3 regions of the Saliniramus fredricksonii genome follow, and region 2 is predicted to be linked to each of the others. Evidence: predicted binding sites of a transcription regulator. Region 2 holds the regulator's gene; each other region holds the start of a gene.
What was found. The regulator HrcA, encoded in region 2, represses chaperone genes, less so after heat shock. The targets are predictions, from matches to a motif close to GTTAGCACTCNCNNNNNGNGAGTGCTAAC.
Positions count from the first base shown of each region.

Region 1: the regulator HrcA is predicted to act here: its motif matches at 2,269-2,297, upstream of groES (co-chaperone GroES).
Region 3: the regulator HrcA is predicted to act here: its motif matches at 2,202-2,230, upstream of groES (co-chaperone GroES).

Region 1 is NZ_FMBM01000002.1:365,958-371,036, forward strand. It holds gene GA0071312_RS08320 (glutathione S-transferase C-terminal domain-containing protein) at 1-595, shown strand, start outside; gene GA0071312_RS08325 (NADPH:quinone oxidoreductase family protein) at 710-1,684, shown strand; gene GA0071312_RS08330 (usg protein) at 1,774-2,073, opposite strand; gene groES (co-chaperone GroES) at 2,434-2,748, shown strand; gene groL (chaperonin GroEL) at 2,794-4,419, shown strand; gene GA0071312_RS08345 (glycosyltransferase family 4 protein) at 4,652-5,079, shown strand, end outside.
Region 2 is NZ_FMBM01000002.1:1,974,488-1,979,566, reverse strand. It holds gene GA0071312_RS15545 (potassium channel family protein) at 1-500, shown strand, start outside; gene GA0071312_RS15540 (DUF4236 domain-containing protein) at 490-1,701, shown strand; gene hrcA (heat-inducible transcriptional repressor HrcA) at 1,740-2,837, opposite strand; gene GA0071312_RS15530 (xanthine dehydrogenase family protein molybdopterin-binding subunit) at 2,941-5,079, opposite strand, start outside.
Region 3 is NZ_FMBM01000002.1:1,821,005-1,826,083, reverse strand. It holds gene groL (chaperonin GroEL) at 72-1,718, opposite strand; gene groES (co-chaperone GroES) at 1,845-2,132, opposite strand; gene GA0071312_RS14850 ((Fe-S)-binding protein) at 2,410-3,222, shown strand; gene GA0071312_RS14845 (peptide chain release factor 3) at 3,385-4,977, shown strand; gene ftsH (ATP-dependent zinc metalloprotease FtsH) at 5,066-5,079, shown strand, end outside.

The DNA of each region.
Region 1 (5,079 bases), 1.6 Mb from region 2:
TGAGAGCGCGGAGATCGTGCGCATGCTCGGCCATGCCGCGTCAGCGCTGGGAAGCACCGTTGCGGATGGCGCTCGGCCTGGTCTCTATCCGGATGATACGGACCTGCGCAGCGTGATCGACGCCTTGAACGCGCAGATCTACACCGCCATCAACAATGGCGCCTACAAGGCCGGTTTCTCCTCGGATCAATCCGTCTATGCGCAGGCTTATGCGGCCTATTTCGACGCGCTCGCCGATCTGGAGCACCGGCTGTCCGATGGGCGGCCTTTCCTGACGGGGGCCGATTTCACCGAAGCCGATCTGCGGCTGTTTCCCACCCTCTATCGCCACGATCCGGTCTATTATCTGCGCATGAAGCTCAACGGGGCGCGGATTCTCGATTATCCGCATCTGTGGCGATGGCTCTGCCGCGTTCACGCCCTGCCCGGTGTCGCACGAAGCGGCTCACTGATCCATTGTCGCCAGGGCTATTTCGGGCGTTCCTGGAACGGGGTCGTGCCGCTCGGTCCGTTCACCCCGATGCCCTATCCGCAAGCCTACGCGCATCCGGAGCTCGCCGGCGCGGGCGCGCCTGTGCGACCGGCATCCAGATGATTCGTGCGGGCGCGATTCCCGCCAGACGCGCATGGTTTTGCGGATTTGCCTGTTGTGCTTTGGGCTCCGGGCGCCGTTTCATCCCTGCCCCGAGCCATCATAAGGAGCGTGCGCATGAAGGCCGTATTGGCGCGGACATTGGGGCCGCCGGAAAATCTGGAAATCGCCGATATTCCGGTGCCTGAACCCGGTCCCGGTGAGGTGCGCGTCGATCTGCGCGCGGCGGCGCTGAATTTTTTCGACACGCTGATCATCGAGGGCAAGTATCAGGTCAAGCCGGAATTGCCCTTCTCGCCCGGCGCGGAATTCTGCGGCGTGATCGCGGCGCTCGGTCCCGGTGTCCAGGGCTGGCAGATCGGGGAGCGGGTGAGCGGCTATTGCGGCCATAACGGCGCCCGCGAGGCCGTGATCGCCTCCGCCGAGCGGCTGGCGCGGGTGCCCGATGCACTCTCCGACGAAAAGGCGGCGGGTTTGCAGGTGACCTACGGCACCACGATCCATGCGCTCGTCGATCGGGCGCAGATCCGCGAGGGCGAGACGCTGGTGGTGCTCGGCGCCGCCGGCGGGACCGGAATCGCGGCGGTGGAGGTCGGCAAGGCGCTCGGCGCGCGGGTGATCGCCTGCGCCTCCTCGCCTGAAAAACTCGCCTTCGCGCGCCAATGCGGCGCCGACGCGGTGATCGATTATACGCAGGAGAATCTGCGCGAGCGGCTGCGCGACCTCACCGACGGCAAGGGCGTCGATGTGCTCTATGACCCCGTCGGCGGCGATCTCGCCGAGCCTGCCGTGCGCTCCATGGGCTGGGGCGGGCGCTATCTCGTGATCGGCTTCGCCGCCGGCGAGATTCCGCGTATCCCGCTCAACCTCCTTCTGCTCAAGGGCTGCGACATACGCGGCGTGTTCTGGGGCGCTTATTGCAAGCGCGATCCGAAGGGCCAGGCGGCGCATATGGAACGCCTGCTGCAATGGGCGGCGGACGGGGTAATCTCGGCCCATGTCGACAAGGTCTTCCCCCTCGACGAGACCCCTCAGGCACTCGCCTATATCGCGGCGCGCCAGGCGCTGGGCAAGATCGTGGTCACGCCCTGAGAGGGTGCCGGGTCGTGGAGGCCCGGCTCGCTCAATGTCTCGGTGCATCATTGTATCCGTCAGCCGGTATCCACCTGACGGCATGATGCTCAATGAAGCTGCAAGACCCCGTCGACGGCCTTGAATTCCGCCGGCTTGATCAGCCCGCAATGGGCGATCGTGACGCTGTGGAGCAGTCCGTCGATCTCGCGCGTCCAGAAATCGAGGAAGCGCTTGAGCACCGGGAATTCCGGGGCGGTATCGTATTCCTGCCAGATGAAATTCTGCAACAGACCGGGATGGTCGGGCAAACGGTAGAGAATATCGGCGGTGATCAGGCCATAGCCCTGCATCTGCTTGATGAAAGCGGGGCTGACGGCACCATCGGGACGCAACGCATTTTCCGACATGGGACCTCCTTCCTGCGCAATGCGCGAAACCATCAGAAGAAAAAACGTGGCGGGATTGATTCATCCCTTGTCACAGGATGGCGAATGCGTTAGCGAGCTGCAAGAGAAAAATCATTTAAATCAATATGTTAGCAGCATTCTGCGGTGAGTGCTGCCAATTTTCCGCGCTCGGTGGCCGGCCTTCATACGGCCTCGCTTGGCACTCCGATGAAAAGAGTGCCAAATTTTTCGTCCCCGCTCTTGAACGGCGCCATGTCCCCGCCCATCTGATCGCCGGGCGAGCGGCGTTGCGTGACGCGACGGGCGCCGTCGCCTGTGAGGATCAACCGATCTCGCAAGATCATTCAGGAGATGTGAAAGATGACGTTCCGTCCTTTGCATGACCGCGTTCTGGTGCGCCGCATCGAAGCCGATCAGAAGACCGCTGGCGGTATCATCATTCCCGATACCGCGAAGGAGAAGCCGCAGCAGGGCGAAATCGTCGCCGTCGGCCCCGGCGCCCGTAACGAGAAGAGTGAGCTCGTCGCCCTCGACGTGAAGGCCGGCGACCGCGTGCTGTTCGGCAAATGGTCGGGCACGGAAGTGCGTATCGACGGTGAAGACCTTCTGATCATGAAGGAATCCGACATTCTCGGCGTGCTCGAGGAAGGCGAAGCCCAGCAGAAGGCCGCCTGACGGGGCCTGTCCGATATCGAAGATATCGTTTTCGGAGTGACGAACATGTCTGCCAAGGAAGTGAAATTCTCCACCGATGCCCGCACCAGGATGCTGCGCGGCGTCGATATTCTCGCCGATGCGGTGAAGGTCACGCTCGGCCCCAAGGGGCGCAACGTCGTGATCGAGAAGTCCTTCGGCGCACCGCGCATCACCAAGGACGGTGTGACGGTCGCCAAGGAAATCGAGCTTTCCGACAAGTTCGAGAATATGGGCGCCCAGATGGTGCGCGAGGTTGCCTCCAAGACCAACGATCTGGCCGGTGACGGCACCACCACCGCGACCGTGCTCGCCCAGGCGATCGTTCGCGAAGGCGCCAAGTCGGTCGCCGCCGGCATGAACCCGATGGATCTCAAGCGCGGCATCGACATGGCCGTCGAGGCGGTGGTGGCCGATCTGAAGAAGAGCGCCCGCAAGATCACCAGCAATGACGAGATCGCCCAGGTCGGCACCATCTCGGCCAATGGCGATGCCGAGATCGGCCGTTATCTCGCCGAGGCCATGGAGAAGGTCGGCAATGAGGGCGTGATCACCGTCGAGGAGGCCAAGAGCTTCGAGACCGAGCTCGACGTGGTCGAGGGCATGCAGTTCGATCGCGGCTATCTCTCGCCCTATTTCGTCACCAATTCGGAAAAGATGCGCGTCGAGCTGGAAGACGCCTATGTGCTGATCCACGAGAAGAAGCTCGGCAATCTGCAGGAGCTCCTGCCCGTGCTCGAATCCGTGGTGCAATCGGGCAAGCCGCTCCTGATCGTCGCCGAGGATGTGGAAGGCGAGGCGCTGGCCACGCTCGTGGTCAACAAGCTGCGTGGCGGCCTGAAGATCGCCGCCGTCAAGGCGCCGGGCTTCGGTGATCGCCGCAAGGCCATGCTGCAGGATATCGCCATCCTCACCGGCGGCACGGCGGTCTCGGAGGATCTCGGCATCAAGCTCGAGAACGTGACCCTCGACATGCTGGGCCGGGCGAAGAAGATCGTCATCGAGAAGGAAAATACGACCATCGTCGATGGCGCCGGTTCGAAGGACGACATCGAGGCCCGCGTCGCCCAGATCAAGGCGCAGATCGAGGAAACGACCTCCGATTACGACCGTGAGAAGCTCCAGGAGCGCCTGGCCAAGCTCGCGGGCGGCGTCGCGGTGATCCGCGTCGGCGGCGCAACGGAAGTCGAGGTAAAGGAGCGCAAGGATCGCGTCGACGATGCCATGCACGCCACCAAGGCGGCAGTCGAAGAAGGCATCCTGCCCGGCGGCGGCACGGCCCTCCTGCGTGCCATCGAGGCGCTCGACGGGCTCTCGCCGACCAATGACGACCAGAAGACCGGGATCGAGATCGTGCGCCGCGCGATCCAGGCCCCGGCGCGCCAGATCGTCCAGAATGCCGGCGCCGACGGCTCCGTCGTGGTCGGCAAGGTGCTGGAGAGCGCCGATTATGCCTACGGCTACAACGCCCAGACCGGCGAATACGGTGACATGTTCGCCTTCGGCGTGATCGATCCGGCCAAGGTGGTGCGCACCGCGCTTCAGGATGCGGCCTCCGTCTCCGGCCTGCTCGTGACCACAGAGGCGATGATTGCCGAGCTGCCCAAGAAGGAATCGGCCCCCGCCATGCCGGGCGGTGGCATGGATTTCTGATCGCCCTTGACGATATGGGCGCGACGGGCGCGTCCCATACATGCAGCAGGGCCTCTCTCCCGCAAGGGGGAGAGGCCTTTTCATGTCGCGAGACCAGCCATTCCGTCATCAAACTGTGATTTAACGACCGTATTACCGCACTCATTGAGTGAATACAGTCCGACCTTCATGAATCTTGCGATGGAAGTTCGGCATGGTGAAGTATTCGCTCGACATGGCGGAGAAAAATCACATGCGCTTGCTCATCGCCACGGATGCCTGGCATCCCCAGATCAACGGGGTCGTGCGTTCCCTCGAAAAGATGGCGCTCCATGCCGCTGAGAACGGGGCCGAGACCTGTTTCATCACGCCGCAGGATTTTGCCTCGTTCCCGATGCCGACCTATCCCGAGATCAGGCTGTCGCTGACGCTTCCGCGCATGGTCGGGAAGATCATGGAGCGCATGGCGCCCACCCATGTGCATATCGCGACCGAGGGCCCGATCGGCTTCGCGGCGCGCCGGCATTGCCGCGCTCGCAACATCCCCTTCACCACCAGCTACCATACCCGCTTTCCCGAATACGTGGCCGCGCGCGCGCCCATCCCGGAGGAATGGACCTACCGGCTGATTCGCCGCTTCCACGGATCCGGGCTCGGCATGATGGTCTCGACATCCTCGCT
Region 2 (5,079 bases):
GCCGCCCGATGGCGCTGCTCGATCTCTTCGTGATCATCACGATGGCGGTTTCGCTCGTGGGTTTCGAGGGCGCGATCCTGCGGCTTTTGCGCCTCGCGCGCCTGTTGCGGGTGGCGAAGCTGGGGCGTTTCGCCGAGGCCTTTCGCACCATCGGGGAGGCGGTTGGTGCGCGGCGTTACGAGCTCGGCGTCAGCCTCGCGATCGCCGTTGCGCTGCTGATCGTCTCGGCTTCGGCCTTGTACCTGCTGGAGGGCGGGTTGCAGCCCGATGCCTTCGGCTCGATTCCGAGGGCGATGTGGTGGGCGGTGGCGACGTTGACGACGGTGGGCTACGGCGATGTGGTGCCGATCACGCCAATGGGCCGGGTCTTCGCCACGCTGACGGCGATTACCGGCGTCGGCCTGATCGCCATGCCGGCGGGGATCCTCGCCTCGGCATTCAGCGACGCGCTTCAGCGCCGGCGCGAACAGGACAGCAAGGAGGACGGGAATGGCGTTTAGGTTCCAGCGCAGGGTCAAGCTGATGCCGGGCGTGCGGCTGAACGTGTCGAAGAGTGGCCTCGGCCTCAGCGTCGGCACGCGCGGGGCCTCGGTCTCGATCGGTCGGCGCGGCGCCCACAGCCATGTCGGCATTCCGGGAACGGGGATTGCCTTTCGGCAGAAACTGTCTTCGGCCGGTGCTGCCAAGCGCGGGGGTGGCGGGGGCGGTGGGCGCGCGAGCGCGGGCAGTGCCACTGATCCCGTCGACCTCGAAGACGTCGTGCTGCGGCTCGACAGCGAGGGCAAGCTCAGTCTTCACTTCGCGGACGGCTCACCGCTTCCGCCGACCCTGGTGCGCAAGGTGCGCAGCACCCACGCGGATGCACTGCGCGAGCATCTCGAAGCCTGGGCGGCGACGCGCAACGAAGAACTGCACGCATGCCTCGGCATCCATCTCGACACGCCGGCGCCGCTCTTCGAGCCCTACCATCCCGCCGAGCCGCCGCCGATGCGCCCGCAAGAGCCGGTCATGCGGGAGGTCGGTTTCTGGGAGCGGCTGTTCCTCCAACGCGCGCGGATCGAGGCCGAGAACGCCAAGGCGCAGGCGCGTCACGCGGAGGCGGTGGCCGCCTGGCAGACCGAATCGGAGGCCTATGCCGCGATGCTGGCCGAGCTGGAAGCGCTCAACAACGCCTTGCATGAGGGCGAGGCTGAAGCGATGGCTGCCCAGATATCGAGTCGCCTCTCCGCCATCGCCTGGGCGCGCCCGACGGAGGTCTGCTTCGATTTCGGCGACGATCTCGCGACGCTCGCCCTTGATATTGACCTTCCCGAAGGCGATGCAATTCCCGACACCGAATGGGAGGTGGCCGCGCGGGGTCTTTCAGTGCGTGAGAAGAAGCGCAATGCCACGCAAAAGCGCCGGGATTTCTCCTATCTCGCCCATGCCAGCCTGTTCCGCATCGCCGGCGAGGCTTTCGCGAGCCTGCCAACCCTGCAGGAAGTGACCCTCGGCGGTTATACGCAACGCCCCGATCCAGCGACGGGCGGCACGCGCGATGTCCATATTCTCTCAGTGCGGATCGCGCGGGCGCAATGGAGCGATATTCGTTTCGACCGGCTGGAACTGGTCGATGTCGCAGAGGCGCTCGCCCGCTTCGACCTGATCCGCGATCAGACCCGCACCGGCGAGTTGCGCGAGATCACGCCGCATGCCGGGTGAGTGCTTCGCCGCGCGGCCATCATCGCCAACCCGAACGCTTACCGCCCTTCCTTGATGATGCGCGAGAGGACGCGGGCGGTGTAGTCGACCATGGGGACAATCCGGGCGTAGTTCAGGCGCGTCGGTCCGATGACGCCGAGGACGCCGACGAGTTTCTGCTGCGGATCGTGGAAGGGGGCTGCGATCAGCGAGGAGCCGGAGAGCGAGAACAGCTTGTTCTCGGAGCCGATGAAGATGCGCACCCCCTCACCGTGTTCGGTGCGGGTGAGCAGTTCGACGACATCGGTCTGGGTTTCGAGATCATCAAAGAGGAGGCGGATGCGTTCGAGATCCTCGATCGCTTTCAGGTCTTCCAGGAGATTGGCCTGGCCGCGCACGATCAGGTGGCGCGCCTCGCCGCTCTGGGCCGGCATGGCGACGCCGGCTTCGATCAGCCGGGCGGTGAGCGCATCGAGCTCCTGCTCCATGGTCTCGCGCATGGCCTGGGCTTCATGCTTGATATCGCCCAGCGTCTTGCCGCGAATGCGGGCATTGAGGAAGTTGCCCGCCTCCACCAGCGCCGAGGCCGGCAGGCCGGGTGGCAGATCGAGCAGGCGGTTTTCCACCGAGCCGTCCTCCGAGACGAGGACGACGAGGGCGCGCGCAGGGTCGAGGCGTACGAATTCGATATGCTTGAGCGGTGCATCCTGCTTCGTCGTCGCCACCACCCCGGCCCCGCGCGACAGGCCCGAGAGCATGGCGGAGGCCTGGGCGAGCGCGCCCTCGAAATTCTGCTCCATGGCGGCGGCCCGCATCTCCACCTCGATGCGCTCGCGCTCCGTCCGGTCGAGATCGCCGATCTCCAGCATGGCATCGACGAAAAAGCGCAGGCCGCTCTCCGTGGGCAGGCGCCCGGCGCTGGTATGCGGGGCATAGATCAGCCCGGCATGTTCGAGATCCGCCATGACGTTGCGCACGCTCGCCGGCGAGAGCGAGACCGAGAGCAGGCGCGAGATATTGCGCGAGCCGAGCGGTTCGCCCGAGGCGAGATAATTCTCGACGATCTGCCGGAATATCTCGCGCGAACGCTCATTGAGATCGCTCAGCGTCTGGGCCCGCGCGGCGCTGGCGCGGGAAGCGTCGTTTTCATTGGCCATGATCCGTGCCGATACCCTGCAAGCGAAAAAGCGAAATGCCCAAACAGCTTACACCGCACCGCCGAACCCGCCAACACTTCCGGAACCTTTGCACGATGCGCGATCAGGCCGCCTGGGCCGCGCGGGCATCGCGGGCATCGCGGATCAGCTTCCACAGCACCTGCGGCGTCGCCGGCATGTTCACATGGTCGATCCCGAGCGGACGAACGGCATCGACGATGGCGTTCATGATTGCCGGCAGCGAACCCGCGCAGCCCGCCTCGCCGCAACCCTTGGCCCCGAGCAGATTGGTGGTGGCGGGCACGGAATGGCTGTCGAAATCGAAGAACGGCACATCCTCGGCGCGCGGCAGGGCGTAATCCATGAAGGAGCCGGTGACGAACTGGCCGCTCTCGTCATAGACGACGCGCTCCATCACCGCCTGGCCGAATCCCTGCACGATGCCGCCATGCAACTGGCCCGTCACCAGCATCGGATTGACGATGATGCCGAAATCATTGACCGCGACATAGCGGTCGATGCGCACCATGCCGGTCTCGGGATCGATCTCGATCTCGGCCACGTGGCAGCCATTGGGATAGGCCGAGGGCGCGCTCTCGTGCACATGGCTGACATCAAGGCTGTCGGGCACGTCCTCGGGGAGCGCCATGCCCTCGCGCAGCTTCGCGGCAAGCTCCATGATGCCGATCGTGCGGTCAGTGCCAACAATGGCGAAGCCGCCCTCGGAGAATTCGATATCGGCAGCCGCCGCTTCGAGCACATGGGCGGCGATGGCGCGGCCCTTCTCGATCACCTTGTCGCTTGCCTCAAGGATGGCGGCGCCGCTCGCCATGATCGATTTCGACCCGCCGGTGCCGCCGCCGGCGATCAGTTCGTCACTGTCGCCCTGGAGCAGGTTGATCTTGTCGAAGGGCACGCCGAGCCGGCTGGTGAGCACCTGGGCGAAGGCGGAGGCGTGGCCCTGGCCGTAATCGAGCGTGCCGGTGATGATCGTCACCGTCCCGTCCTTCTCGAAGCGGATGCCGCCCATCTCGTTGACCGGCGGGGCGGTGACCTCGAGATACTGGCCGATGCCGATCCCGCGCAGCATGCCACGCTTCTCGCTCGCGCGGCGGCGCTTGCGAAAGCCCTTCCAGTCGGCGGCGTCCAGCGCCTTGTCGAGGAGCGCGGTGAACTCGCCGCTGTCATAGAGCGTCTCGACCGGCGTCGCGTAAGGCATCTGCGCGGGTTTGATGTGATTGCGCCGGCGCAGGGCGACGCGGTCGATGCCCATCTCTGCTGCCGCAGTATCGATCAGCCGCTCCATGACGTAATTCGCATCCGGGCGCCCGGCCCCGCGATAGGGGCCCATCGGCGAGGTATTGGTGAGCACCGCCGCGACATCGATCTCGACGAGCTTCGTGCGATAGACGCTGACCACGTTCTTGGCGAGGTTGAGCGTCGAGAACATCGGCGCGACATGGCACAGATAGGCGCCCATATCGGCAAAACCCTCAAGCTTTACCGCGAGAAACCGCCCCTTCTCGTCGAGCGCCAGCGATGCTTCGAGCTCGATGGCGCGGCCATGCGTGTCGGAGACGAAGCTCTCCGAGCGCGTATCGGTCCATTTCACCGGGCGTCCAAGTGCGCGCGCGGCGTGCAGCAGGCCGACATATTCAGGATAGACCGCCGATTTCATGCCAAACGAACCGCCGACATGGCGCGTGCGGATGCGCAGCTTGTCGGTCTCGACACCCAGCACCTGTTTGGCCAGAAGCGCGCGCATGCCAAACACGCCCTGGCTGCCCATATGCATGGTCCAGCGCCCGCCATCCGCATCGTATTCCGCAATCGCCGAACGCGGCTCCATCGATGCGACGATGACGCGGTTGGAGACGATTGGCAGGCGCGTCACGTGCGCGGCTTCACTGAAAGCCTTGCCCACCGCATCCGCATCACCGTAATGGAAATCGACGACGCGGTTTTGCGGGATGTCGTCATAGATCTGCGGCGCATCGGGGCTCATCGCCTGCGAGGGTTCGACCACGGCATCAATGGGATCGATATCGACTTCGACCGCCTCTACCGCATCGCGCGCCTGTTCCGGCGTATTCGCCACCACCATGGCGATCGGATCACCGATATAGCGCACCTTGTCGGTGGCGAAGGCGGCGCGTGCGACATTGTTCATCGGCGAGCCGTCGCGATTCCTGAAACCGAGCGTCGAGACGATCGGCCCGTAGCCGGCCTCAGCGAGATCCTG
Region 3 (5,079 bases), 150 kb from region 2:
CGCGACGAAAGAGGCCCCGGATCGCTCCGGGGCCTCGTATTGCGTTATCGGCGCGGGGCCGGGAAGCCGGATCAGAAATCCATGCCGCCCATGCCGCCCATGCCGCCACCGCCCGGCATGGCGGGGGCCGATTCCTTCTTCGGCAACTCGGCGACCATCGCTTCGGTGGTCACGAGCAGGCTTGCGACGGAAGCCGCATCCTGGAGCGCGGTGCGCACGACCTTGGCCGGATCGACGATCCCGGCTTCGAGCATGTCGACGAAGGTTTCGGTCTGGGCATCGAAGCCGAAGGTCGCCGAGGAGTTCTCGTTGATCTTGCCGATCACGATCGAGCCTTCGACGCCCGCATTGGCCACGATCTGACGCAGCGGAGCTTCGAGCGCCTTGGAGACGATCTTGATGCCGGCCATGATGTCGTGGTTGTCGTCGGTGAGCTTGTCGACCGCGCCCTTGGCACGCAGGAGTGCAGTGCCGCCACCGGGAACGATGCCTTCCTCGACCGCCGCACGGGTGGCGTTGAGGGCATCGTCGATGCGATCCTTCTTCTCCTTCACCTCGATCTCGGAGGAGCCGCCGACGCGGATCACCGCGACGCCGCCCGCGAGCTTGGCCAGACGCTCCTGGAGCTTCTCACGGTCGTAATCGGAGGTGGTTTCCTCGATCTGCGCCTTGATCTGGGCGACGCGGGCCTCGATGTCGTCCTTCGAACCGGCGCCATCGACGATGGTCGTATTTTCCTTCTCGATGCGCACGTTCTTGGCGCGACCGAGCATGTCGAGCGTCACGTTCTCGAGCTTGATGCCGAGATCCTCGGAGACGGCCGTACCGCCGGTGAGGATGGCGATGTCCTCGAGCATGGCCTTGCGGCGATCACCAAAGCCCGGCGCCTTGACAGCGGCGATCTTCAGGCCGCCACGCAGCTTGTTGACCACGAGCGTGGCGAGCGCCTCGCCCTCGATGTCCTCGGCGACGATCAGCAGCGGCTTGCCGGACTGGACGACGGATTCGAGGATCGGCAGCATCGGCTGCAGCGAGGTCAGCTTCTTCTCGTGGATGAGGATGTAGGGATCCTCGAGCTCGGCGACCATCTTCTCGGAATTGGTCACGAAATACGGCGAGAGGTAGCCGCGATCGAACTGCATGCCCTCGACGATGTCGACTTCCGTTTCGGCAGTCTTGGCTTCCTCGACGGTGATGACACCCTCGTTGCCGACCTTCTGCATGGCATCGGCGATCATCTGGCCGACCAGCTTGTCGCCATTGGCGGAGATGGTGCCGACCTGCGCGACTTCGCCGGAGGAATTCACCGGACGGGCGCGGTTGCGGATGTCCTCGATGGCGGCCTTGACGGCCGTGTCGATGCCGCGCTTCAGGTCCATCGGATTCATGCCGGCGGCGACCGACTTGGCGCCTTCCTTGACGATGGCGTGAGCCAGCACCGTGGCGGTGGTGGTGCCGTCACCGGCGGCGTCGTTGGTCTTCGAGGCCACTTCGCGCACCATCTGGGCGCCCATGTTCTCGAACTTGTCGGAAAGTTCGATCTCCTTGGCGACCGTCACACCATCCTTGGTAATGCGCGGCGCGCCGAAGGACTTCTCGATCACGACGTTGCGGCCCTTGGGGCCGAGCGTGACGCGTACGGCTTCAGCGAGAATTTCGACGCCGCGCAGCATCTTGTCGCGCGCTTCCGTCGAGAATTTGACTTCCTTGGCAGCCATTTTGACACTTCCTCTTGGAATTTCGGGATCACCGGACGCCCGGATCGGGCCGGGATCCCATCTGTTTCAACGTTGCGGCGGCGCCGTGCGATGCGTCTCGCCACCGGGTTCGACAGCGGGCCGTGCTTACGCGACGACGCCCATGATGTCGGATTCCTTCATGATCAGCAGGTCTTCGCCGTCGATACGGACTTCGGTGCCGGACCACTTGCCGAACAGAACGCGGTCACCCGCCTTGACGTCGAGGGCGGCAACCTTGCCGGTCTCGTCACGCGCACCGGGGCCGACGGCGACGATTTCGCCTTCCTGCGGCTTCTCCTTGGCGGCGTCGGGAATGATGATGCCACCCTTGGTCTTCTCTTCCGCTTCGATGCGGCGAACCACGACACGATCGTGCAGGGGACGGAATTTCATGTGTGCGTCCTCGTTTTCTCTGGCGTTGGGGCCCGCTATGCGTTACGCGAGACCCCGATTGAACACGCTGCTAGCACTCTCTATCAGTGAGTGCCAGCGCTGAGCCGGAGATAAGCGCGGCGCGGCATTCTGTCAAGACATTCGCGCGCGTCAGATGATTACGGGGCCTCCGGTTTGCCGAGGCGCATATGGGTCTTGTGCGCGCGGGCGGTTGACCCGCGTCGGATGCAGCCCAGAATGACGGGAAACCGGTCGTTCCTGACAACAAGGCGCAAACATGAGCGAAACGCCCCGCACCCATGAATCCGCAGCCGGACAAGCCCAGGCCTCTCCGGCCAGGCCGCCGCGTGTCGGTCTGTTCGTCACCTGCCTCGTCGATCTGATGCGCCCGTCGGTGGGATTCGCCGCAGCGCGGCTGCTGGAGGAGGCGGGCTGCACGGTGCATGTGCCGGCGCAGACCTGCTGCGGCCAGCCGGCCTATAATTCCGGTGATCGCGGCACCACCCGCGATCTGGCAGAGCAGGTGATCGATGCGTTCGCGGGCTTCGATTACGTCGTTGCACCGTCGGGATCCTGCGCCGGCATGATCCGCACGCATTATCCCGAACTCTTCCACGATGATCCGAACTGGCTGCCGCGCGCCAATGCGCTTGCCGCCAAGACCTACGAGCTGACGAGTTTTCTCGTCGATGTCATGTTTCATACCCGCACCGGTGCGCGCTTCCGCCGGCGCGTGACCTATCACGATTCCTGCGCCGGCTTGCGCGAGCTCGGCGTTCAGGGCCAGCCGCGCAAGCTGCTCGCGGGGGTCGAGGGGCTCGAACTGGTCGAGATGGCGGAATCCGACGTCTGCTGCGGTTTCGGCGGAACCTTCGCGGTCAAATACGGCGAGATTTCCAACGCCATCGTCGAGGCGAAGACGAAGAATATCACCGAATCCGGCGCTCCGGTCCTGCTCGCTGGCGATCTGGGTTGCCTGATGAACATGGCGGGCAAGCTCTCGCGTGACGGCAAGACGGTCGAGGTGCGCCATGTCGCCGAGGTGCTCGCCGGCATGACGGACGAACCGGCGATCGGGGCGCAGGACTGACGGCGATCTGCCGAGGCCTCACCCGGTGATGCCGAGCGCCGCATCGGCGCCATTGCAATTCGCGGCGCGATGGTTCAAACGGATGCGCAAAACCGGCCCGGCTTCCGGCGCATGTCCCGTGGTCGGCGCCCGGCCTCAACGCCGTCCAACTGGCACATATCCATGACCGATCAGACCCGTCCCGACGATCCCGTTTCGATCCGTCGCACCTTCGCCATCATCTCGCACCCTGATGCGGGCAAGACCACGCTGACCGAGAAGCTCCTGCTCTTCGGCGGCGCAATCCAGCTCGCCGGCGAGGTCAAGGCGAAACGCAACCGGGTCAATACGCGCTCGGACTGGATGAACATCGAGCGCCAGCGCGGCATCTCGGTCATGACCTCGGTCATGACCTTCGAATATGACGGGCGCGTCTTCAACCTGCTCGACACGCCGGGCCACGAGGATTTCTCGGAAGACACCTACCGCACGCTGACCGCAGTCGATTCCGCCATCATGGTGATCGACGCCGCAAAGGGCATCGAGGACCGCACGCGCAAGCTGTTCGAGGTCTGCCGCCTGCGCGACATCCCGATCGTCACCTTCATCAACAAGATGGACCGCGAGACGCGCGATCCGTTCGATCTGCTCGACGAGATCGAGAAGACCCTCGCCCTCGACACCGCGCCGGTGACCTGGCCGATCGGGCGCGGCAAGGATTTCGCCGGCACCTACAACCTCGCGCAAAACACCATCCGCCGTCTTGATGGGGAGGTGGAGGCCACGCCCGTATCGGGGCCGGAAGACAAGCTGTTCGACGAATTGCTCTCGCAATACGATGTCGATGAATGGCGCGAGGAGGTGGCGCTGGCGCGCGAGGGTTTGCGCCCCTTCGATCTCGCCGCCTTCCGCGAGGGCCATCTGAGCCCGGTCTTCTTCGGCAGCGCGTTGCGCAATTTCGGTGTGCGCGATCTGATCGATTCGCTGGGTGCCATCGCGCCGCCGCCGCGTGCCCAGGAGGCCGAGGGGCGCATGGTCGAGGCGGATGAGCGCAAGATGACGGGCTTCATCTTCAAGATCCAGGCCAATATGGACCCCAACCATCGTGACCGCATCGCCTTCATGCGCGTCTGCTCAGGCAAGCTGACGCGTGGGATGAAGGCGAAACTGGTGCGCACCGGCAAGCCGATCACCCTGTCTGCGCCGCAATTCTTCTTCGCCCAGGACCGTGCCATCGCCGATGAGGCCTATGCCGGCGACGTGGTCGGCATTCCCAATCACGGGACTTTGCGCATCGGCGACACGCTGAGCGAGGGCGAGCAGATCGTGTTTCGCGGTGTCCCGAGCTTCGCCCCCGAGCTCATGCGCCGCGTCAAGATCGGTGATGCGATGAAGCAGAAGAAACTGCGCGAAGCATTGCAGCAGCTCGCGGAGGAGGGCGTCGTCCAGCTCTTCATCCCGTTCGACGGCTCGGGCGCCATTGTCGGCGTGGTCGGTGCGCTGCAGCTGGATGTGCTCAAGGAACGGCTGGGAGCGGAGTATAATCTGCCGATCGATTACGAGCCCGTTCGGTTCAGCATCTGCCGCTGGGTCGAGGCGGATGACCGGGCCGAACTCGACAAGTTCATGACCGCCAACAATTCCGCCATGGCCAACGACCTCGACGGCGCGCCCGTCTTCATGGCGCCCTCGCCCTTCTCGTTGCAATACGATGCCGAGCGCTGGCCGGCGATCCGCTTTACGGATGTGAAGGATTATCAGCGCAAGTCGGATTGAGCGGCCACTACGTATGTATCGCGATGGCGGGCGGATGGCGCGGATGCGACAAGGGTAGCCGACGCAACCCTTTCCGCAGTGCTCCCCCATGGACAAGAAGAC